Regions from separate parts of the Ancylobacter sp. GW821-FHT10E12 genome, predicted to be linked through region 1. Evidence: riboswitches for the same ligand, from Rfam matches in the RefSeq annotation. Region 1 holds a riboswitch; each other region holds the start of a gene.
The links. Region 1 has a riboswitch for thiamine pyrophosphate ahead of AC1RU4_RS12095 (ABC transporter substrate-binding protein). Riboswitches for the same ligand answer to the same signal wherever they lie in the genome.
Positions count from the first base shown of each region.

Region 2: it holds a riboswitch for thiamine pyrophosphate, as region 1 does, so the genes downstream of both, thiD (bifunctional hydroxymethylpyrimidine kinase/phosphomethylpyrimidine kinase) here and AC1RU4_RS12095 (ABC transporter substrate-binding protein) in region 1, are expected to answer to the same signal.
Region 3: it holds a riboswitch for thiamine pyrophosphate, as region 1 does, so the genes downstream of both, thiC (phosphomethylpyrimidine synthase ThiC) here and AC1RU4_RS12095 (ABC transporter substrate-binding protein) in region 1, are expected to answer to the same signal.

Region 1 is NZ_JBXASN010000007.1:274,595-282,431, reverse strand. Features, by position in the region: gene AC1RU4_RS12105 (ABC transporter ATP-binding protein/permease) at 1-127, shown strand, start outside; gene clcA (H(+)/Cl(-) exchange transporter ClcA) at 135-1,499, opposite strand; gene AC1RU4_RS12095 (ABC transporter substrate-binding protein) at 1,658-2,599, opposite strand; TPP riboswitch at 2,682-2,800, opposite strand; gene AC1RU4_RS12090 (winged helix-turn-helix domain-containing protein) at 2,846-4,036, opposite strand; gene AC1RU4_RS12085 (sensor domain-containing protein) at 4,033-4,935, opposite strand; gene AC1RU4_RS12080 (ABC transporter permease) at 5,015-5,773, opposite strand; gene AC1RU4_RS12075 (universal stress protein) at 5,911-6,744, shown strand; gene AC1RU4_RS12070 (hypothetical protein) at 7,208-7,837, shown strand, end outside.
Region 2 is NZ_JBXASN010000001.1:485,064-492,900, reverse strand. Features, by position in the region: gene AC1RU4_RS02375 (MlaD family protein) at 1-943, opposite strand, end outside; gene AC1RU4_RS02370 (ABC transporter ATP-binding protein) at 953-1,780, opposite strand; gene AC1RU4_RS02365 (MlaE family ABC transporter permease) at 1,789-2,937, opposite strand; gene dgcA (N-acetyl-D-Glu racemase DgcA) at 3,226-4,203, shown strand; gene AC1RU4_RS02355 (MFS transporter) at 4,200-5,351, opposite strand; gene thiD (bifunctional hydroxymethylpyrimidine kinase/phosphomethylpyrimidine kinase) at 5,445-6,266, opposite strand; TPP riboswitch at 6,322-6,433, opposite strand; gene AC1RU4_RS02345 (Lrp/AsnC ligand binding domain-containing protein) at 6,574-6,810, shown strand; gene AC1RU4_RS02340 (DMT family transporter) at 6,817-7,737, opposite strand; gene AC1RU4_RS02335 (cytochrome b/b6 domain-containing protein) at 7,801-7,837, opposite strand, start outside.
Region 3 is NZ_JBXASN010000005.1:266,120-273,956, reverse strand. Features, by position in the region: gene AC1RU4_RS09090 (outer membrane protein) at 1-403, opposite strand, end outside; gene AC1RU4_RS09085 (helix-turn-helix transcriptional regulator) at 642-1,643, shown strand; gene thiC (phosphomethylpyrimidine synthase ThiC) at 2,102-3,898, opposite strand; TPP riboswitch at 3,998-4,129, opposite strand; partial or broken gene AC1RU4_RS09075 (transposase) at 4,283-4,864, shown strand; partial or broken gene AC1RU4_RS09070 (helix-turn-helix domain-containing protein) at 4,782-4,967, opposite strand; gene AC1RU4_RS09065 (efflux RND transporter periplasmic adaptor subunit) at 5,256-6,359, shown strand; gene AC1RU4_RS09060 (efflux RND transporter permease subunit) at 6,377-7,837, shown strand, end outside.

The sequences.
Region 1 (7,837 bases):
GCCGGGCGCGGCGATCCTCTCCATCGGCCACCGGGCGACGCTGCGCGCGTTGCATGGACGGCATCTCGCGCTGGAGGCGACGCCCGGCGGCCCGGCGCAGCTCAATGCGGTGCCGGCGGCGGCGTAGCCCGGCCTTACTTGTCCTGGTCGGCGGCGGCCATTCCGCTCATGTCGCGGGACCGCCGGCGAAGCCGGAACCGCCGGCCGGGCGCCGGCTGGCCATTCGCTTCGATGGCCAGGGTGCGCTCCAGCAGGATCTCGTAGATCGGGCGGCCGCCGAGCCGCTGCGCGACCATGTTGGCGACGATCGTCGTCAGCATCACCGGGACGAGAAGGCCGTAGGCGCCGGTGAGCTCCATCACCAGCACCATGCCGACCAGCGGCGCGCCGATGGTGGCCGCGAACAATCCTCCCATGGCGGCGACGGCAAGCCCGACATGGGTGTTTTCCGGCAGCGGCAACAGCATCTCCAGGCCGGTGCCGAAGCACAGGCCGACGGTGGTGGCGAGCGCGAGGATGGGCGCGAAAATGCCGCCGGCGACGCCGGTGGAATAGCTCGCCATGGTCATGACGAAGCGCAGCAGCACGATCACGGCGAGCACGCCCAGCGGCCGGGCCTCCTTGGCAAGCTGCACCGCCAGCACTTCGCCGCCCTGCGTCGCCTCGGGCAGCACGAACATCAGCACGCCGACGACGAGGCCGACGGCGAGCGGGAATATATAGAACGACGTCCGCAGTCCGAGACGGCGGACCTGATCGAGCGACCAGACCAGCGTGCGGTTGAATCCGACGCCGACGGCGCCGAGCAGGGCGCCGAGCACGATGAAGGCCGGCAGCGCGCCGAGGGGCATCTGCGACACGTCGAGCAGCATATAGGGTACGCTGCCGGTGAGCTGCTCGGTGACGACGGCGCTGGCGAGGGACGCCAGAACGACGGCGATATAGGTGCGCGAACTATAGGGAAATTGCCGCCGCGTCTCCTCGATCACGAACAGCACCGCCGCCAGCGGCGCGTTGAAGGCCGCGGCAAGGCCCGCCGCGCCGCCGGCCGCCAGCAGGCCGCGCATGTCCTCGGCCTGCAGCTTCGTCAGGTCGGCGGCGGCCTTGGCGATGGAGGCGCCGAGATGGATGGTCGGGCCCTCGCGGCCGAGCACCATGCCGGAGCCGAGCGACAAGAGGCCGCCGACGAATTTCACCGGCAGCACGCGATGCCACCGCACCTCGCGCAGGCCCTCCATCGCTCCCTCGATCTCCGGCACGCCCGACCCGCCGGCCTCGGGAGCGAAGCGGCGCACCAGCCAGAGCGAGACGACGGCCATGATCGCGGCGACCGCACCGCCGGCGGCATGGAGCGCGGTGCCCGACAGGCCGAGCGTATCGCGCAGCAGCGACGGCCAGGCGGCGATCAGCCCATCGACGCCGAGATGGAAGGCGACGCCGGCGAGACCGACCGCCACGCCGACGACAACCGCTACCGCGTGATAACCGCCATTGCCCATGTCGTTTCCCCCGCGCCCGCGCTATCGGCCCTTTGGGACGGGTAGCACCGCAAGGCACGGGCCGGAAGAACGAAATCGGCAAATTCGCAGGTTCGGCAAGGTACTTGCGGCTTTGCAGCAAGGAGGCCGCGCGCCATCGGAACGCGCGGCCTCCCGCCTCAGGGCAGGACGGGCGCGTAGGTCGCGACCGGCTCGACCGTGTCGATGAGCCCGTGCTTCTTCATGAATTCGCCGAAGCGCGCATAGCGCTCGGTGTCGAGCGCCGCCGGGGCATGGGCGAAGCGGCGCAGCGTATCGGCCCATGCGGTGCGGTTGAGTTCGTCGTCGAGCTTCGGATTGGCCTTCACGAACACGCCCCACGCCTCGTCCGGGTGGTTGAGGATGTAGATGGTGGCGTCCTCGACGGCGGCGAGGAAAGGCTTGAGGCGCTTGTCGCCGATCAGGTCCCTGCGGGTGACGTAGACCAGTTCGTCGAACACCGGCACCCCGTGCTCCTCGGGAAAGAAGGCGATGCCTTCCTTGCCTTCGAGCCTGATCTGGGTGAGTTCGAAATTGCGGTAGGCGCCGATCACCGCGTCGACCTTGCCGGCGACCAGCGCCGGGGAGAGCGCGAAATTGACGTTCACCATGGTGACGTCGGTCGGCTTGAGGCCGGCATCGGCGAGCATGGTGCCGAGCAGCGCGTCCTCCAGCCCGGCGACCGAGAAGCCGACCGTCTTGCCCTTGAGATCGGCGATCGACTTGATGGGGCCGTCCTTCAGCGCCACCAGCGCGGTAAGCGGGGTGGAGACCAGGGTGCCGAAGCGCACCAGCGGCAGGCCCTCCTTCACCGAGAGATAGAGGTTCGGCTGGTAGCTGACCGCGACTTCCGCCTGGCCGGCGGCGACGAGGCGCGGCGGCGCCGACGGGTCGGCCGGCGCCACCAGCTCGACATCGAGGCCGTGGGCGGCGAAGAAACCCTTCTCCCTGGCGAGGATCAGCGGCGCGTGGTCTGGATTCACATACCAGTCGAGCAGCACGGTGAGCTTGTCCGCGGCGGCGGCGGGAGCAAGCGAAAGCGCCAGGGCGATCCCGGCGGCGGCGATGGTCTTGATGAACATATGGATCTCCTCCCGTTGTGGAGATCCGGCACATGAGCTTTCGGGGGAAATCCGGCGCGGGCATGCTCCCTGTGTGGAGGCGACCCCGCCGTCGTTCCGTCCCTTCGCCGGCATGACCCGGATCAGGTTCAAAGGGTCTGGCTTGCGCCATCTCAGCCCCTTGGACCCTTGCGGGCCGGCGGGACACCCCTCGGACAGCCGAAGACTAGCAGAGCGGGTATGCCACGGCAATCGGCGCGAAGCCGGCTATGCGCCGCGCCAGCCGTCGAGATAGGCCACCCGTTCGACCCCGGCGAAGCGGGCCATGCGCGCGAGTTCGGCGTCGAGGCGCTCCAGCCGGCCGGAGGAGGCGCGCACCCCCGGCTCCAGCCACAGGCGGCGCACGTCGAGGCTGCCGGCCTTGCGGTCGGCCTTCATGTCGATGCGCCCGATCAGCCGGTCGTCCTCGATCAGCGGGAAGACATAATAGCCATAGACCCGCTTGGGCGCCGGCACGAATACCTCGATGCGGTAGAAGAAGCCGAACAGGCGCTCGGTGCGCGCCCGGTCGCGCAGCAGCGGGTCGAACGGGCTGAGCACCCGCAGCCGCGCCGGCGGGGCGGGCAGGGCGTCGAAGGCCGGGCCGCTGCCGGCGAAGGCGAAGGAGGCACGCGGCTTGCCGTCGGCGGCGATCACCACGACATCGTCCAGCTTCTCGCGATTGGCCAGTACCCAGGCGCGTGCCTCCTCCGGCGAGACGAGGTCCCAGAAGGCGGCGATCTCGCCTTGGGTGGCGAAGCCCAGCCGCTCCAGCGCCGAGGAGCAGGCCCAGTCGACGAAAGCCTCGCGCGAGATTTCGGGCTCGAAATGGCGGACGGGGATGACGCGTTCGGCGAGGTCGTAGATCTTCTGGAAACCCTCGCGGCCGGCAATGGCGAGCCGGCCGGTACGCCAGTGATATTCGAGCGCCGTCTTGGCCGGATGCCAGTTCCACCAGCCGCCGGGCTGGCGCTGCTCGGCCTCGAAATGCCGCGCCATCAGCCGGCCCTCGGCGGTGACGCGGTCGAGCACATGCTCCATCGACTGCTCGAAGCCGTTCTCGTGCCAGGTGCGCCAGCGCTCGGCGAGATTGGCCTGCGCATGCGCGAAGCGGTGCTTCCAGTAGCGATAGAAGGCGCTGGGAATGATGGCGGCGTCGTGCGTCCAGTGCTCGAACAGCTCGCCGTCGCGCTCCAGCAGCGCGGTCAGGTGCTCGCGCCGATAGGTCTGGGCGCGGGCGAACAGGATGTGGTGATGCGCCCGCTCGACCGTGGCGATGCTGTCGACCTGCACGAAGCCGAGTTCGTGGACGAGATCGAGCAGGCCGGACTTGGACAGCGCCCGTCCGGGTTGCCGGGACAGACCCTGCTTCGCCAGGAAGATGCGCCGCGCGTCGTCATTCGAGAGGTGCAGGCTCATGCACCGTCGATCCATCTGAGATCGACCTCGATGGTCCGGCCGGTGGCCTTGGCGGCATACATCAGGGTGTCGGCGTGGCGGAGCAGCGCGTCGGCGTCGATGGCTTCGACGGTGACGGCGACGCCGAGGGCCGCGCCGATATTGAGCTGGTGGCCGTCGACATCGATCGCCGTGCAGATGGTTTCGGCGAGCGCGTGCAGCGCGTCGGCGGTCGGCGCCTCGTCCGGCTGAAAGGTGAAAAGCAGCACGAATTCGTCGCCGCCGATCCGTGCCACGAAGTGCTCGGGATTCACGCGGGTACGCAGTCTCTCGGCCAGATGCCGCAGCATCCGATCGCCGGTCGCGTGGCCATGGCGGTCGTTGATCGACTTGAAGCCGTTGAGGTCGATATAGGCGAGGCTGATGCCTTCGCCGGGCCGGCGCTGCGCCAGCATAGCGTGCAGCTTCCGATCGAAGGCGGCACGGTTCGGCAGCCCGGTGACGACATCGGTATAGGCCGCCTCCAGAATGCCGCGCTCGAACGCCTTGCGTTCGGAATTGTCGATGATGATCTCGATGTCGAGGCGCTGGCCGTTGATGGTGCGGCGTTGCGTCGAGATGAGCGTGGGAATGATGCGCCCGGAAGAGTGCCGCAGATCGACCTCTTCGAGCTCGTACAGGCCGACCGTTTCCAGCTGGTGGATGCGGCGCAGCCGCTGCGGGTCGTCGAGGGGCCTGGCGGTGTCCAGAAACATCGGCTGACCGGCGATCTCCTCCCAGCTGCGGCCGATCATTTTCAGATAGGCCGGATTTGCCACGATGTACCGGGACACATATTCGGCCGTCGAAATGCAAATGGCGACGGGCGAGAGCTCGAACACGTCCACCAGTGCTTCATAGAGAACCTGGCGCGAAATCATGGATCCTCACAGGACCGGCGGAAAGCCTACGTTCTCCCGTGGAGGTTAACACATCATAAGTATACCGCTCGGCCTGGGTTCACTCATGCACAGCAAGCGTCTCGGGCGCCCAGGGCACCAGACGGGCCAGCGCCCGGTCGACCAGCGCGAACAGGATCAGCGCCACCGCGAGCAGGATGGTCAGCGCCGCGAACACCATGTCGGTCTGCATGCGGGCATTGGAGTAGATCATCAGGTAGCCGAGCCCGGCCGAGGCGCCGACCCATTCCCCCACCACCGCGCCGATCGGCGCCACCGCGGTGGCGACGCGCAGCCCCGAGGCGAGCGCCGGCAGCGCCGCGGGCACCCGGATGAAGCGCAGCAAGGCGAGATCGCCGGCGCCGTGCAGCCGGGCGAGATCGATCAGCCCCTGGTCGGCACGGGCGAGCCCGTCGTGAAAGGCGGAGGCGACGGGAAAGAAAATGATCAGGCTCGCCATCACGATCTTGGAGGCGAGGCCGAAGCCGAACCAGATGACCAGCAGCGGCGCGATGGCGAACACCGGCAGGGCCTGCGCCACCAGCAGCACCGGCCGCATGGCGCGGCGGATCGCCGGCGACGTCGCCATGGCAAGGGCGCAGGCTATGCCGAGCGCGGCGCCGCAGGCGAGGCCGAGCAGCATTTCCCCGAGCGTGATCAGCGCGTTGTCGAACAGGATCGCCCGGTTGCTCCACAGCGCGACGCCGATGCGCGAGGGGGCCGGCAGGATATAGGCCGGCACGCCGGCAAGGCGGACGGCGAGCTCCCACGCTCCGAGGAGGAGGGCGCCGACAAGAACGGCACGCGCGAACCCGGCCATCACTATTCTCCGGTGAAGGGCGCGCGAAAGCCGCGTCGCCGGAATGACGTAGGGGAATGGCCGGACTTGACGCCGGTCAATACGACGCCACCTTGTGGGAGGTAAGAATGAACAAACCTGGAGAGCGGAGGAAGGCCATGATCAAGGACATTCTCGTCAGCCTGCGAGTCGGCGAGGGTACCGATGCGACCACCGACTATGCCGTTTCCGCGGCGGCGGCGCTGGATGCGCACCTGACCGCCGTGGCGGTAAGCTACGATATCGACATTCCGCCGGTCTATACCGAGGCGTTTTCCACCGATTTCCTTGAGGCGCAGCGCGCCGAAGGCCAGCGGCTCGCCCGCGTGGCGGTCGATCGTTTCGGCGAGGCGGCCCGCTCCGTCGGCATCAGCGCCGCGGTGCGCAGCATCGACGGCACTCCGGGCGGCGCGGCCGAGCAGATCGGCACCATGGCGCGGCTGTTCGACCTCACCATTGTCGGCCAGTCCGACCCGGACAGGATGGGGGCGGAAGAGGTGATCGCCGAATCGGTGTTGTTCGATTCCGGCCGCTCGGTGTTGCTGGTGCCGCTGAAGCAGGCCAAGCCGTTTTCCGCCCGCCGCATCATGGTGGCCTGGGATGGCGGGCGTGCCTCCGCCCGCGCGGTCTCCGAGGCGCGCTCGCTGGTGGAGAAGGCGGATTTCGTCGAGGTGACGGTCGTCGAGACCGGCAAGGCCAGGCCGGGCCGCCTGCCCGGAGCCGACCTCGCCGAGCATCTGTCGCGCCATGACAAGAATGTCGAACTGCGCCGGCTGGTGCCGGCCAGCGACGAGGGCATCGTCGACGTGCTGTTGAAGGAAGTGGCGGAACGCAACATCGACCTCGTGGTCATGGGCGGCTACGGCCATTCGCGGCTGCGCGAATTCGTGCTGGGCGGCGTCACCCGCGACATGCTGGAGCGCATGACGGTGCCGCTGCTGCTGGCGCACTGAGCGCGGGGCACTCAGGCTTCGGAACAGGGTAAGGCGGCGCTTGCGCCGCCTTTTTCATTGGCTGCCTTCCGGGAACCCTGCCTTGTCGGCGCACTGACGCAGAGTTGCATCGATGATTCCCTAACGTCGGAAAACGGGCGACGCTGCTGTCCATCGCGAGGCTCGTGCCGGGTGGTTTGTCGGGCGGCCTGCCTGACCCAAGAGCGTGCAAGCAGGACGATCGTGTAAATCGAATCGAGTGGGGATGTTCGATTCCGAGGGCAAATGATGTTGCCATCGTAGTGTCTCGGTGCGACGCTGCGTATGGCGGTTTTGTTTTGTATGGCGCCATTTTGTATCGATTTTATCGTTATATCGATCCTAGTTTTCGATTGGCACCGCAAGGTCGGGGGAAAACATGTATATGTTTTGTGGCTCGTCGAGTACGCGTCAGTTCAAGTTCGACGTTCATGGAAATTTTTCGGTGAATGTATTTTCTGCGTCGACCATGAAGGGATTGGTGAACAATAAGTCTGCCGTTGGGCATGGAGTTGTTGTTCGGAATCTGGCGTTGATACCAACTCAGAAAGATTTGCTTCTTCATTTTGGGGAAGTGGATGTAGAATTCAGCTATTATCGCAAATTTTGCGAATCGATGAAGATACACGAGGAGTCGTTCTTCCAGGAAAGGATCGATTCCCTCAATAATTTCATAGGGGAGATTCTCGAGGCCAGCCAGGTGTCGAAGAGCATCAGGAGCATCTGCATTCTGGCGCCTCAACCCTGCCCGCTGCGCGATAGCGCATTCGTTTCGGTTACTTCCCGCCTTGCGAGCTTTCCCCCCGAGAGAATGCAGGAGGCCGCCGACTATATCGATATCAGGCATGCAGCTCGAAACCGCCGCTGCGTCGATTTCAACAATCAGCTGGCGCAGGGGCTATTGAAGAACAGCAAGGTCAAGTTCTTCCGCATCGACGAAGAGATGCTGGATAGCAATTATGAATACAAGCCGGAGTACTTGCCGCGGTTGGATACGGACCATCATGCCGACCCGCGGACAACCTTCGTTTTGTGGCAGGACCAGCTCCAGAACGAGGTCAAGCCCTACCGCCTG
Region 2 (7,837 bases), on a different contig from region 1:
GTCCGTCGGCGGCGAGCGCCTCATATTGCCTCAAGCCGGGGCCGGTGAACTGGTTGAGGTTCTTCGACAGCTCGGCAGTACGCACGTCGAGATTGGCGGCGAGCTTGCGAACCTCCTCGGCGGCAGCGGATATCTCGTTGAACATCCCCTTGCCCTCCTCGCTGGTGGTCAGCGCATTCACATTGTCGAGGATGGTGTCGACCTTGTCGGACATGGCGCCGAGCCGGGCGGTGAAGGCGTTGATGTCGTTCACCGTCGTGCGCACCTTGTCCGGGTCGACCGCCTGCACCGTCTTGTCGAGGTTCATCGCCAGCTGGTCGAGCCGCTTGGCCGCTGAGCTCACATCGCTGAGAAAGGTGTCGATATTGGCCGAATTGTCGCCGAGCGCCGTGGTGAACTTGTCGACATTGTCGATCACCGAATTGATCTTGCCCTCATTGGTGCGCAGCAGGTCGTCGACCCGGCGCACCACGTCGTCGACCCGGCCCATCACCTGCTTGGCGCCCTGCACCAGGTCCTGCACCGCGCCGGCATCGGCCTGAATGCGCGGCAGCTGGCCCTCCGGCGGGGCGGGCAGCGGCTCGGCGGTGGCGAGGCCACCGACCAGCCCGACGCCGGCGATGCCGGTGAGCACCTGCGCATCGAGCTGGGCGCGGGTGTCGGACTTCACCGGGGTCGAGGGCTGCACGGCGATGGTCGCCACCACCTTGCGCGGGTCCTGCGTATCGAGCCGAAGCCCGGTCACCTCGCCGACCGGGATGCCGTTGAAGGTGACGCTCGATCCGGTCTGCAACCCGCTCACCGGCCCGTTGAACACCACGTCATAGGAAGAGCGCGGTCCGCGCGAGGACGAGCCGTTGAACCACCAGACGAAGGCGAATCCGGCCGCGACGATCGCGAGGGTGAACAGGCCGATGATCGTGTAATTGGCGCGCGTTTCCATCGTCCGGTCTCACCGTCGCTCGTCTTGTCCGGCACTTTTGCCGAGGCCGGCCGCCCGCGCCCGCTTGCCGTGGAAATAAGCGGACACCCAGGGATGGTCGGATTTCAGCAGGGTATCGATCGGCCCCACCGCCACCACCTTGCCGTCGGCCAGAGCCGCGATTCGGTCGCAGACCGTGTACAGGCTGTCGAGATCGTGCGTTACCATGAATACGGTGAGCCCCAAAGTCTGCTGCAGGGTGGCGATCAGGTCGTCGAATTCGCCGGCGCCGATCGGGTCGAGGCCGGAGGTCGGCTCGTCGAGGAACAGGATTTCCGGGTCGAGCGCCAGCGCGCGGGCAAGCGCCACGCGCTTGATCATGCCGCCGGACAGCTCGGAGGGCATCTTTTCGAGCACGTCGGGCGGAAGCCCCACCATCTCGACCTTCGCGAGAGCCACCTCGTTCATCAGCCGCTGCGACATGGTGAGGAATTCGCGCATCGGGAACTGGATGTTCTGCTTCACCGTCAGCGAGGAGAACAGCGCGCCCTGCTGGAACAGCACGCCCCAGCGCTGCTCGACCTTGCGCCGGTCGCTGAAACTGAGCGTGTCGAGATCCTCGCCGAACACCTGCACCTGCCCGGACACTTTCGGCACCAGGCCGAGAATGGTGCGGGTGAGCACCGATTTGCCGCCGCCCGAGGCGCCGACGAAACCGAGAATCTCGCCACGCCGCACGTCGAGCGACAGGCCGTTGAGCACCTTGCGCTCGCCGAACGCGACCACGAGGTCGCGCACGCAGATGATCGCCTCGTCATCCGGTTCGGCGGTGCGGGGGCGCTGGGTATCGAGCTGCATCGCCGGCCTTACATGTCGATCGCGGCGAAGAACATGGCGAACAGCCCGTCCACCACGATCACCAGGAAGATCGCCTTCACCACCGAGGCGGTGGTGTGGGCGCCGAGCGATTCGGAGCTGCCGCCGACCCGCATGCCCTCCATGCAGGCGATCAGCCCGATGATGGCGGCCATGAACGGCGCCTTGATCATGCCGACCTCGAAGGTGGTCAGCGAGATCGCCGCGCGCAGCCGGTTGATGAAGATCTCCGGCGAGATGCCGCCATAGAGCCAGGCCACCAGCCCGCCGCCGAACAGCGCGCACATCGAGCCGATGAAGGTGAGCAGCGGCACGGAGATGATCAGCGCCACGATGCGCGGCAGCACCAGCACCTCGTTCGGGTCGAAACCCATCACCCGGAGCGCGTCGACCTCCTCGCGCATCTTCATCGAGCCGAGTTCGGCGGTGAAGGCGCTGCCCGAGCGGCCCGCGACCATGATCGAGACGATCAGCACGCCAAGCTCGCGCAGGGTGAGGATGCCCACCATGTCGACCACATAGGTGGTCGCGCCGAAGCGGCGGAAATGGAAGATGCCCTGCTGGGCGATGATGCAGCCGATGAGAAAGGTCATCAGCGAGATGATCGGCACCGCCCGCAGCCCGGTGCGCTCCAGATGGAACACCATCGACGTCCAGCGGAACGTCAGCGGCCGCAGCAGCACGCGCAGGAACGCCGCCGTCACCGAGCCGACAAAGGAGAGGAACAGCAGGCCGTCCTCGGCCGTCTCCGCCACCGTGCGCCCGACGACGTTGAGCCCACCGACAATGGGGTTGAGATGCGGACGGGAGGGCGGCACCTGGTGACAGCCCTGGGTGATCTCGGCGAGCAGCGGCTGGAAGCGCCGCTCCAGCCCGACGAGCCCGACCTTGGCCCCGGCCTCGCCGAGCCCGCGCACCAGACGGTCGACCATCACCGCCCCGACGGTGTCGACGCTGCGCACGCCGGAAAGATCCACACGCGCCGTCTCGGTCGCACCCGCACCGGCTTCGGCCAGCGTCGCGTCCACCGCACCTTCGAGGGCGGCGCTCTGGGTGGCGATCCATCGGCCGTTGCCGACAACCACCAGCTCGCGCCCGTTGCGGGCAACGGCGAGCAGCGGTGCTTCAGCGGCTCCCAAATCCGGCTCCCCTCTTCGACGCGCGGCAGGCGATGGCGAACCCGCCGCATGGCCTCGACGAACCGGCCGCAAGCGGACCGGAATCCTCGTAACCTCTTATCCGCGCAAGGGTCCCGCTGTCGAGGGCACCATGGTCGCGGGACAGCGTTTAACGGTATTATCGTAAGATACACGCACGCTCCGCCACCCACTGTGCTTTCCTTGTGACGCCCCGGCGCCGCATTTGCGGGCGGACCCGGCCCGATGCACTCTGCCGGGCGATTCGCAACCTGCCGTCGGTGTCGCGCCATGCCCCATCTCCTCGTTCGCGCCGAACGATTCCCTATCGCCGGCCGCTTCGTCATCGCCCGCGGCGCCAAGACCGAAGCCGCGGTGGTACTGGCGGAAGTGCATGACGGCCCGCTGGTCGGGCGCGGCGAATGCGTGCCCTATCCGCGCTATGGCGAGAGCGTCGAGGCGACGGTCGCGGCACTGGAAGCCCTCGCCGGCGAAATCGCCGCCGGGCTCGACCGCGCCGCCCTCCAGCACAAGCTGCCGCCCGGCGCCGCCCGCAACGCGCTCGACTGCGCGCTATGGGACCTCGAGGCCAAGCGCACCGGCCGCCGCGCCTTCGAGCTGGCCGGCCTGCCGGCGCCGCGCCCGGTCGTCACCGCCTATACGATCAGCCTCGACACGCCGGAAGCGATGGCGAGTGCCGCCCGCGCCGCCGCCCGTCCCCTGCTCAAGCTCAAGCTCGGTGCGCCCGGCGATGCCGAGCGGCTCGCCGCCATCCGCGCCGCGGTGCCGGACAGCGAGTTGATCGTCGACGCCAATGAAGGCTGGAGCGCCGACGATCTGCCGGCACTGTTCGATGCCTGTGTCCGCGCCGGCGTGACCCTCATCGAGCAGCCGCTGCCGGCCGGCGCCGACGCGGCCCTGGCCGATATTCCCCGCCCGGTGCCGATCTGCGCCGACGAGAGCGCCCATGGACGCGACAGCCTCGCCGGGCTGGTCGGCCGCTACGACGCCATCAACATCAAGCTCGACAAGACCGGCGGCCTCACCGAGGCATTGGCTCTGGGGCGCGCGGCGCGCGCCGCCGGGCTGGACATCATGGTCGGCTGCATGGTGGCGACCTCGCTTTCCATGGCACCGGCCCTGCTGCTCGCCGAGCTCGCCCGCATCGTCGATCTCGACGGCCCGCTGCTGCTGGCGCGCGACCGCGAGCCGGCGCTGCGCTACGAGGGCAGCCTGATGCTTCCGCCGGAACCGGAGCTCTGGGGCTAACCGGCTGGCCGCAGCCTGTGCGCGACGAGGGCGAGGGCGGCCCCTGCCGCGCCCAGCCCTGCCGGCAGGAAGAAGGTTGCGGCGCCGATCGCGCTCCAGAGCGGCCCGGCGATCAGCGTCACCAACGCGACGCCGATGGTCCCGCCCCAGGTCGCGAGCGCCTGCATGCTGGCGCCGCGCCCGGCCGGCGCATGGCGCGCCACCAGCTCCACCAAGCCGAGATAGGTGCAGGCGAAGGTGCAGGCATGCAGCATCTGCAGCAGCGGCAGCGCCGCCGCCGGCGGATCGAGGCCCATCGCGCCGAAGCGCAGCACCGCGCCGAGCCCACCCACCGCGATCAGCCGCGCCGGCCCCAGCCGGACCGTCAGCCGCGTGCCGAAATGGAACAGCGCCACCTCGGCGATCACGCCGATCGCCCACAGCACGCCGATCATCCCGCCGGAAAGTCCCATGGACTGCCAGTGCAGCGAGGAGAAGGCGTAAAGCACCCCGTGCGAGCCCTGCACCAGCGCCGCCGCGCCGATGCCCACCAGCAGCACCGCGGGAACCCGCCCATCCGCCGCCTCCACCCGCGCGCGCTGCGCCGGCGCCTCCTCCAGTCGCGAGGCGGCGAGCGCGCAGGCGAGGCTCCCGGCGACGATCAGCCAGATGATGCCATCGCCCGGCAGCACGCCGAGCATGGCCCCGGCGACAATGTTGCCGGCAATGAAACTCACCGAGCCCCAGAGCCGCGTGCGGCCGTAGTCGAGCCCGATCGAGCGCCGGCGCGCCACCGTATAGGCGTCGAGCACCGGCAGGGTCGGCTGCCAGAACACCGAGGCGACGCCGAGCGCGACCAGCATCGACCACGGCCCCGGCGCCATCAGCACCGCCACGAAACTGGCGGCGGCGACCAGCGAATAGAGGACCAGCGTCAGCCGCGGCCGCCCGGTGCGGTCGGCGACGAGACCGCCGAGCGGCTGGGTGAACAGCCGCGCCAGCAGCGGCACCGAGAGCGCCACCGCGATCCACGAGGTGTCATAGCCGCGCCCGGCCAGCCAGATCGGAAAGAACGGCAGGTAGATGCCGATGCCGAAGAACAGCCCGACATAGACGGCAGAGATGGCATGCCGCTGGGCGACGATAGGGCGTTGGGCAATCACAGGCATGGCCGATCCGCGACGGCCGATTCGCCTCGAACGCGCGGCCGAGGCTGCGATAGCACCGGCCGGGTCGCCTGCGAACGACCTTGATGGCCCCGATCAGCCCCACCAGGCGTGAAAATGATGCACGGGACCGTGTCCCCGGCCGATCTCCAACCGGTCGGCGGCGCCGATGGCACGGGTGAGATAGGCTTTCGCCGCCTCCACCGCCGGCCGCAGTTCGAGCCCCCGCGCGAGCCCGGCGGCAATGGCGGAGGACAGCGTGCAGCCGGTGCCATGGGTATTGCGGGTGGCGACGCGCGGCGCCGACAGCTCCATGAAGCCATCGGCATCGAGCAGCACGTCGACGCTGTCCGGCCCCTCGCCGTGCCCACCCTTGACGAGCACCGCGCGGGCACCGAGCGCGAGCAGCCGCTCCGCCTGCCGGCGCACCGCATCGAGGTCGGCCGCCGGCTCCTCGTCGAGCAGCGCGGCCGCCTCCGGCAGGTTGGGCGTGATCAGCAGCGCACGCGGCAGCAATTGCCGGCGCAGGCTGTCGATGGCTTCCGGCACCAGCAGCCGGTCGCCGGAGGCCGCGACCATCACCGGGTCCAGCACCACGCGGGTAAGCTCGTGCCGGTCGAGCCCGGCCGCCACCGCCTCGATCACCTCGGGACGCGACAGCATGCCGATCTTCACCGCATCGACCGCGAGATCGGAGAACACGGCGTCCATCTGCGTGGTGACGAAGGCCGGTGGCACGTCGTGGATGCCGGTGACGCCGAGCGTATTCTGCGCGGTGAGGGCCGTGATGACGCTGGCGCCGTAGACGCCGAGCGCCGAGAAGGTCTTGAGGTCCGCCTGGATACCGGCGCCGCCGCCGGAATCGGAGCCGGCGATCGTCACCGCGATGGCCGTCCTGCTGCTCGTCTGCTCGCTCATCGGCGCCTCCCTGGCCGGGGAAGGCCGGGCGCGTCCATGGCGAGGCACACGACCCCGCTGCGCGCGACCCGTTTCCTCCGCCGGCATGACCCGGATCAGGTTCGTGGGTTGGCCGCCGGCCTCTCAGCCCCGCCGGCAAGGCCGGAAGGACACCCCAACGCGATCGTCATCCAGCAGTTAAGCGATGACGTGACCGGGTGCAAGGCGAAGCCGCGCACCCCGGCCGGGGGTTGCGCCGGCACCGGCCTTCTGGTCCTGTGGCGGCATCACGTCAGGCTCTATGCGTCAAGGTTCCCGGAATCCCGCCATGGTCCCCTTCTTCATGCAGATCAAATGCCAGCTCGGCCGCTCCTACGAGGTGGCGAACGCCATCGCCGATGCCGAGATCGCGTCGGAGATCTATTCGACGGCCGGCGATTTCGACCTCCTGGTGAAGTTCTATGTGCCGACCGAGACCGATATCGGCCATTTCGTGAACCAGAAGGTGCAGGCCATTGCCGGCATCCAGGACACCCGCACCATCATCACCTTCAAGGCGTTCTGATCTCGCCTAAGCGGTCGGCCCGGCCGGCGGGCCGGCGGCCGCCTCCTCGCGCTCGACGCCGAGCTGGCGCTCGCGCAGGATGACGAACAGTCCGGCGCCGATGACGATCAATGCGCCCATCAGCACCAGCAGCGGCGGCATCTCGCCGAACAGGATGAAGCCGAGCAGCAGCGACCACAGCATCGCCGAGTAGTTGAACGGCGCCACCACGGATGCCGGCGCGTAGCGGTAGCTCTCGGTGAGCAGGATCTGCCCGACCCCGCCGAACAGCCCGATGGCAAGCAGCAGCACCGCCTCGCGCCAGCCCGGCACCACCCACCCCCAGGCGGCGGTGGCGAGCCCGGCGACCGCGGCCAGCGACTGGAAATAGAACACGATCGCCGCCGTGGTCTCTGTGCCGGTCAGCCGGCGCACCTGCACGATGGCCCCGGCGGTGCAGAAGGCACCGATGAACGCGCAGGCGGCACCGATGGCGCTGTCGCGGGTCTCGAAGCCGCCGCCCATGTGCGGCCACAGCATCACCACCACGCCGATCAGGCCGATGCCCACCGCTCCCCAGCGATAGGCATGCACCGTCTCGCCGAGCATCACCGCTGCCAGTGCCACGGTGATCAGCGGCGCGGTGAAGCCGATGGCGGTGGCGTCGGCGAGCGGGATATAGGCGAGCGCCGTGAAGGAGAGACTCATCGCGCACACGCCGATCATGCCGCGCAGCACATGTCCCATCGGATTGGCGGTACGAACCGCCGCGCCGATCTCGTTGCGCCAGGCGAGCAGGGCCAGCAGCGGGAACAGCGCGAAGAACGAGCGCGCGAACACCACCTCACCCGTCGGAATCCGTTCCGACACGATGCGGACCATGGCGGCCATGATGGTGAAGACGAAGGTCGCGCCGACCTGCAGCGCGATCCCCTTGAGCGCGTTCATGCGCGCCTTGGAGCATGAGTCCCGCCCTGCGACAAGATGATCTTCCGCAGGGCGGCCGTGCATTCAGGGAAACGGGTTGCCTCCCGCCAGCGCGATACCG
Region 3 (7,837 bases), on a different contig from region 1:
AGACGGAGCCCTGCAGGATCGTGCTCTGCGAGCGCAGCTTCAGCGCGGAAAAGAACGGGCCGGGCAGCGTGCCGCCGGTCGTCAGCTGCGAGAACTGTCCATCGACCAGGAAGCTCCAGCGATCGACGCGCATCTCGGCGGATACCATCAGCGCGCCGTTCAGTTCATTGAGCACGTCGCGGAAGCGCATATTGATATCCGCCGCCGGCAGCGGCGGCAGCGTCGCGCTCCTGCCGTCGATCGCGGTCGCCCAGACATAGCTGGTGACCGAGAAACTGGGAGCAGACGCCAGGACGGGAGCCGGCCGCGCGGCGGGCTCCGGCAGATCGGACGCCCAAGCCGACCCGCACAGGGAAACCGACATCAAGCCGATGGCGAAATCCCGCGCCGTTGCGCCTGGCATTGCTGCGTATCCCCTGCCTGCCCGTCCTATCGGCATGCGCGAGCTTTCCGGCTCGCTGCCGCACGCCATCGCAGCCCGATCGGCCGGCGAATGTCGTTGTCAGCATTTCGTGCATGGCCCGCTTGCCCGTCTTGCCATTTCACGCCAATCACGCGCAGCTATGTTTCGCCGCCGGTCGCGAATCCCCTGAGATTCGGCCTTGTGAAAAGCGTCAACGCGGTGATCGCGGCGAGGTCCGATGGCTGATATTCCTTTGACGCGCGGCCAGTTCCTGTTGCCCTTCGTCAGCATCCTCGACGATATCGGCGCTCCGACGGAGACGCTCTTGGAGCGGTCCCGGCTGCCCTCGTCTCTGGCCGAAAAGAGCGACCTCTACCTGCCGCTCCTGCCGGCGTTGCGCTTCGTCGAGACCGCCCAGCGAACCCAGGGCATCGCGGATTTCGGCTTTCTCGCCGCGCAGCGCCTGCACTTTTCCCACATGCGGGAAAGGACGCGGGCCCTGATCGCGCATTCCCCGACGCTGCTCGTCGCGCTCCGGCACGCCTGCTATTGGGCGTCGCGGGAAGACACCATTCTCAGCATGTGGATGGAACATGACGCCGATCATGTGCGGGTCTGCAGCCGGCTTGCCGGCACGAGCGGGTTGCTGCATCTGAAATACGCGCAATGGATCCAGAATATTTTCCCGATCCACATCGTCCGGCAATTCGCGGGGCCCGACTGGATGCCTGCGGCGATCGCCTTTGAATCGTCTTATGCGCCAAGCCCTGCGACGCGGTCCTGCTGGCCGAATGTGCGGTTTCTGTCGGGCCAGCATGCTGCCTGGATCAGCCTGCCGATCACGCTGCTCGGCCTCCCCAATCGTTCGACCGCCTCATTTGCGCCGCCACGCGACAATGAGGACGGCCCTTCCGCCTACGATATCGTCGATCTGCTCAAGCTGATGCTGCCGGCCTATCTCGACGAGGGAACCACGGCCCTTGCCGATGTTGCCGAGATCGCAGGCGTCAGCACGCGGACGCTTCAACGCAAGCTCGCCCATGTCGGCCTGTCCTATTCGGACATACTCGACACGGTCAGGTATGAGACGGCGGGCCGGCTGCTTCGCGACACCGATTGCAGGATCATCGACGTCGCCTTTTCCGCCGGCTACGCAGATCCGGCGCACTTCAGCCGCGCTTTCCGTCGAATGACGGGTATGACGCCGCGTCAGTTTCGTGAGGAGTCTCGCCTTGGCTAAGCGTGTTTCGCCTCGCGCCACCAACAGCCCAACTAAGTGCTTGAGCCACGATGCGCCGCACCGCGTTCAAAAGGGCGCGCCAACGAGCGTCGTCCCAAGATATGCGGGCGTCCGCTCTTGGGCAATGCGCCAACTTCCGCCTGTGGCGCCACCTGTCTAGGCCGACGTCCTTGTCCTCGACCGTCGTCCGGATCTCCCGTCTTTGGGTGCTGCTGAATCCGCCTGGAACGCAATAGGCAAGTGTCGCATGCGCAAGTCGATCGGCCTTTATCAACGACCAGAGGTCCCCGCGGCGATTGGAGCATTGGTATGGGCACGCACAGATGTAGCGACGAAGGCTGTGTTGGATACCGAGCGTTTGAACTCGCCCAAGATCATGGCAAGTCATCAGGCGTCAACGGTTCAAGGGGACCCGCCGACCTCCGAATAGAAGCCGGTGGGTCTCAGGTGATCGGTCTTCAGGTCACGGTCACATACAGCTGCCCGGCCTCGCGATACCTTTCAGCCATGGCTGCCATGCCCTCCTTCTGCGCTTCCGCGCGGATGTCGTGGGAGATGCGCATCGAGCAGAATCTCGGTCCGCACATCGAGCAAAAATGCGCCACCTTGTGCGCCTCCTTCGGCAGCGTCTCGTCATGGAACGAGCGTGCCGTCTCCGGATCGAGCGAGAGGTTGAACTGGTCCTCCCAACGGAACTCGAAGCGCGCGCGTGACAGCGCGTCGTCGCGCAGCTGTGCCGCTGGGTGGCCCTTGGCGAGATCGGCGGCATGGGCGGCGATCTTGTAGGTGATCACGCCGGTCTTCACGTCGTCGCGGTCCGGCAGGCCGAGATGCTCCTTCGGTGTGACGTAGCAGAGCATCGCCGTGCCAAACCAGCCGATCATCGCCGCGCCGATACCGGAGGTGATATGGTCGTAGCCTGGCGCGATGTCGGTGGTCAGAGGCCCGAGCGTATAGAACGGAGCTTCGCCGCAGACCGCGAGCTGCTTGTCCATGTTGGCCTTGATCTTGTGCATCGGCACGTGGCCGGGACCTTCGATCATCACCTGGCAATCCTTCGCCCACGCGATCTGCGTGAGTTCGCCCAACGTCTCCAGCTCGGCGAACTGCGCCGCATCATTGGCGTCGGCGATCGAGCCGGGCCGCAACCCGTCGCCCAGCGAGAACGACACGTCATAGGCGCGGCAGATGTCGCAGATCTCCTCGAAATGCTCGTAGAGGAAGCTCTCGCGGTGATGGGCGAGGCACCACTTGGCCATGATCGAGCCGCCGCGCGAGACGATGCCGGTCACGCGGTCGACGGTGAGCGGGATATAGGGCAGCCGCACGCCGGCATGGACGGTGAAATAGTCCACGCCCTGCTCGGCCTGTTCGATCAACGTGTCGCGGAACACTTCCCAGGTGAGATCCTCGGCAATGCCGCCGACCTTTTCCAGTGCCTGATAGAGCGGCACGGTGCCGATCGGCACGGGAGAGTTGCGCAGGATCCAGTCGCGGATGTTGTGAATGTTGCGACCGGTGGACAGGTCCATCACCGTGTCGGCGCCCCAGCGGATCGCCCACACCATCTTCTCCACCTCCTCCGCCATGGACGAGGTGACGGCAGAGTTGCCGATATTGGCGTTGATCTTGACGAGGAAGTTGCGGCCGATCGCCATCGGCTCGCTCTCGGGATGGTTGACGTTGGCAGGAATGATCGCCCGACCGCGCGCCACCTCGTCGCGCACGAACTCCGGTGTGACGAAATCCGGAATTGCTGCGCCGAAGTTCTCTCCATCGTGCGCAGCCGCCCTCGCTTGTACGCGACCCAGATTTTCGCGAATGGCGACGAACTCCATCTCCGGCGTGATGATCCCCGCGCGGGCATAGGCAAGCTGGGTGACCGCGCGGCTGCCGCTCGCCCGTAGCGGGCGGTGGCGCACCGGATGCTCGGGCGTCGCCCGCTCGATCGAGACGAAGCCGTTGTCTTCCGGCTTCACATGGCGTCCCTCATAGCTCTCCACGTCGCCCCGTGCGGCGATCCAGTCCGCCCTTAGCCGTGGCAGCCCCTCGTCGATGGCGATGCGCGCGGCTGGGTCCGTGTAAGGCCCCGAGCCGTCATAAACCGTGACGGGCGGCTCACCTGCGCTCGGATGCACGGCGATCTCGCGCATCGGCACGCGGATGTTGGGATGCAGGATGCCGGGCCGGAACACTTTCGTCGAAGCGGGCAGCGGTCCGGTTGTCACGGAAGGGGTGGGTGTTTCGGTCGTCATAGGTCAAGGCTCCTCGCATGATGCATGGAGACCCAGATCTGACGGGAATGATGATGGAGGAATCCCCTCGCTAAAAAAGGGGAAACCGGCCGCGCTCGCCGCGACGCATCCGCACCGTCCCTACGCCAGTATGAACTGGATCAGGTTCAACGGGTCACTGCGCCGCAACAGCCGCGAGGGCCGCACCCAGCAGTATCTCAGCCCCTTGTCGGGACCCCCCTGGTGAATGACCGGGAAGGTGCTCCCTTCACCTCAGCCTGTCAATCGACGCGGCCTTCCCCCGACATGCACCGCGCGCTCGAAAAGCTTTACGTAGCGGGCGATGTCGTGGTCGTCGAACTCTCGTTGAACGGCACTCATAAGGGGCCTTTAGTGCTACCGGCCGGTACAGAATACGAGACAGCCTGCACATTGATCGCGTTGCCCGTGGCGGAGGAGAGCGCGGCCATCACGATGTTCCGGATGATCATTGCCCAGGCTCGAGGCCTGATCCACGAGCGCAACCGGATCGAGGAGATTGCGCAGGTCACTCTGGCCGATCAACGCTCTGACAATTCTGGCCGAAGCTGGCGATCTCCGGCGGTTCGGCCATCATCGCCAGTTCTTGAAGTTCTGCGGTCTCGATCTCGCCGCCTGCCAGTCCGGGACATTCTGCGGTCGGACCAAGCTGTCGAAGGACGGCAATGCGCGTCTGCGCCGTACCTTCTAGATGGCAGCGCAGGTCGCCGCGCGGCAACGCGACAACAGCTTTCGCGACAAGCTCGGCCGCTACGTTGCCGGCCACGTGGATGATGCCGATCGCCGCCGCAAGGCGATACCGCGCTCACCGCCAAGATGGCGCGGGTGGCGCATGCCGTTGTCAAGACGGGGACAGAATACCGGCCGTTCCTGGGGGGTTCTTCGGCCCGGTCGGCACATCAGCCCCCGAGGTTCGCTTCTTCCACTTCGCGACCGTCTTCTGGCTGATGCCGCAGCGCTTCGCCAGCGCCCTCAGGCTCGCTTGACTATGTTGGATCGCTCGACGGACTGCCTCAGTCGTCGTGGCGCTCCCGTGAAGAAGCTGGCCCATAGCGCGGCCCTCGATTCCAGCGTCGAGGTTGCACCATCAAAGCCCGGGATCAAACATCCAGCATGCGATTTCGCGCGGTTCTTGTTTCGACCCGAGAGTGGCGGTGAGCCCTGCGCAGGGTCGGATGGTGTGATAAATATTAACTGACGATTATTGACATTCGTCACTTGTCTCGACATATTGGCGTTGCTGTGGATGGTCCGGCGGAGTGCGAACTCCGCCCCCCGAACTCGCGATCCCGGATCGTCCGCAGCGCTCCATTCAGCCTCCCAGTATGTCGAGGGCGCCATGCGCGGACGGTCACCGCTTTCCAGTTTCCTCACGGCCCTGGCTGTTGCAGGGCTCGCCGCGACGCTTTCGGGCTGCGGCCCGGCGGACAGCTCACAGCACGAGCCTGACAAGGCGAGGCCCGTGCTTGCGCGCCCGGTCGCCTTCGAGCCGCGCGTCGGCGAGCGCAGCCTCGTCGGCGTCATCCAGGCTCGCGTCGAGAGCGACCTTGGCTTCCGCGTCCAGGGCAAGGTGGCGAGGCGCCTCGTCAATGTCGGGGACGTGGTCCATCAGGGTGATGCGCTCGCCACCCTCGACGAGGTCGATCTCGGGCTGCAGGTCGAGCAGGCGGAGGCCGAGCGCGGCGCCGCTGTCGCGGCTCGCGCGCAGGCGGAGGCCGAGTTCCACCGCGCGGAAAGACTGTCCAAGGATGGCTGGACGACGGCGTCCACGCTCGACATCCGGCGCGCCGCCCTCGAAGAAGCGAAGGGGCGCCTCGCCCGCGCCGAGCGCGCATTGGACCTCGCGAAGAATGCGTCGTCCTATGCCGTGCTGCGCGCGGACGCCGAGGGCGTGATCACCGCGACCGCGGTCGAGCCGGGGCAGGTGGTTCAGCCGGGCTTCGCCGCCATTCGCCTCGCCCGCACGGCCGAGAAGGAAGCGGTGGTCGCCATCCCGGAGGCGTCCGTCGAACGCGCGCGCACCGCAAAAGCCGTCGTCACGCTGTGGTCGAACGCGAACGCCCGCTACGAGGCGACCTTGCGCGAACTGTCGCCGGCCGCCGATGCCGCGACGCGAACCTATCTCGCGAAATTCCCGGTCACGGCCGCCGGTCCCGAGGTACAGCTCGGCATGACGGCAACGGTCACCCTGACCGATCCGAGCGCGGAACGGATCGTCCGTCTGCCGTTCACGGCGCTGGTCGATCAGGGCAAGGGTCCCTTCGTCTGGACCGTCGCTGCGGACGGCAAGCTCACCGCCAGGCCGATCACGGTCGCGACCTATGAGGCCAAGGACGTGCTGGTGTCCGCAGGCCTCACCGAGGGCGACCGGGTCGTGCTAGTCGGCGCCCAGAAGCTCGACGCCGGACTGTCCGTCCGGGCGGTCGACCAGTTCTCGTTCTGAGTGGGGCCACGACGTCCATGGGCCGTTTCAACCTGTCGCGCTGGGCGGTCGAGCACCGCCCCCTCGTCCTGTTCATGATCCTCGCCATCGCCATTGCCGGTGCTCTGTCGTTCCAGCGGCTCGGACGCTCCGAGGACCCCAACTTCACCGTCAAGGTCGCGGTGCTGACCGCCGTGTGGCCCGGCGCGACGGCGCGCGAGATGCAGGACCAGGTTGCCGACCTCATCGAGAAGAAGCTCCAGGAGCTTCCGCATTTCGACCGGGTGCAGACCTATGTGAAGCCGTCCTTCACGGCGATGCAGATCACCTTCCGCGACGACACGCTGCCCGCCGAGGTGCCCGGCCTGTTCTACCAGATCCGCAAGAAGATGGACGACGTCCGGCCCTCGCTGCCGGCCGGCGTGATCGGTCCCAACGTCAATGACGAATATGGCGACGTCGACTCGATTCTCACCATGCTGACGGGCGACGGGGTGGACTATGCCCAGCTCAAGAAGGTCGCCGACGCGCTTCGCCAGCGGCTGCTCAAGGTGCCGGGCGTCGCCAAGGTGAATGTCTATGGCGTTCAACAGGAGCGCATCTTCGTCGAGTTCAGCCATGCCAAGCTGGCGACCCTCGGCGTCACGCCGCAGGCGATCTTCGATTCGCTGTCCCGCCAGAACGACGTGACGCCCGCCGGCACGGTGGAAACTGATGCACGACGCATCCCGCTGCGCGTCACCGGCGCCCTCGACGGCGTGAAGGCGGTGGCCGAGACCCCGGTGGAATCGGCAGGGCGCACCTTCCGGCTCGGCGATATCGCCACCGTGACGCGCGGCTTCGTCGATCCGCCGGACTTCCTCGTCCGCCAGCGTGGCCAACCTGCGCTCGGCGTCGGGGTGGTCATGGCGCGCGGTGCCAACATCCTGAAATTCGGCGAGGACGTTCTCGCCGAGACCCGCGCCTTCCAGGCGGACGTGCCGCAGGGCGTCTCCTTCGAACAGATCGCCGACCAGCCCGAGATCGTCGAGGAATCGATCTGGGAGTTCGAGCGATCCTTCGTCGAGGCGCTGGCGATCGTGCTCGGCGTCTCGTTCCTGTCGCTTGGCTGGCGCACGGGCATCGTGGTGGCGCTCTCGGTGCCGCTCGTGCTCTCGGCGACCTTCGTCGTCATGTACACGCTCGGCATGGACCTGCACCGCATCACCCTCGGCGCGCTGATCATCGCGCTCGGGCTGCTGGTCGACGACGCCATCATCGCGGTGGAGATGATGGTCGTGAAGATGGAGCAGGGCTATGACCGCATGGCGGCCGCGGCCTTCGCCTGGACGTCGACGGCCTTCCCGATGCTCACCGGCACCGCGGTCACGGTCGCGGGCTTCCTTCCCGTGGGCTTCGCGAAGTCCGCCGCCGGAGAATATGCCGGCGGCATCTTCTGGGTGGTCGGCATCGCGCTCGCCGCCTCGTGGATCGTTGCCGTGGTATTCACGCCTTATCTC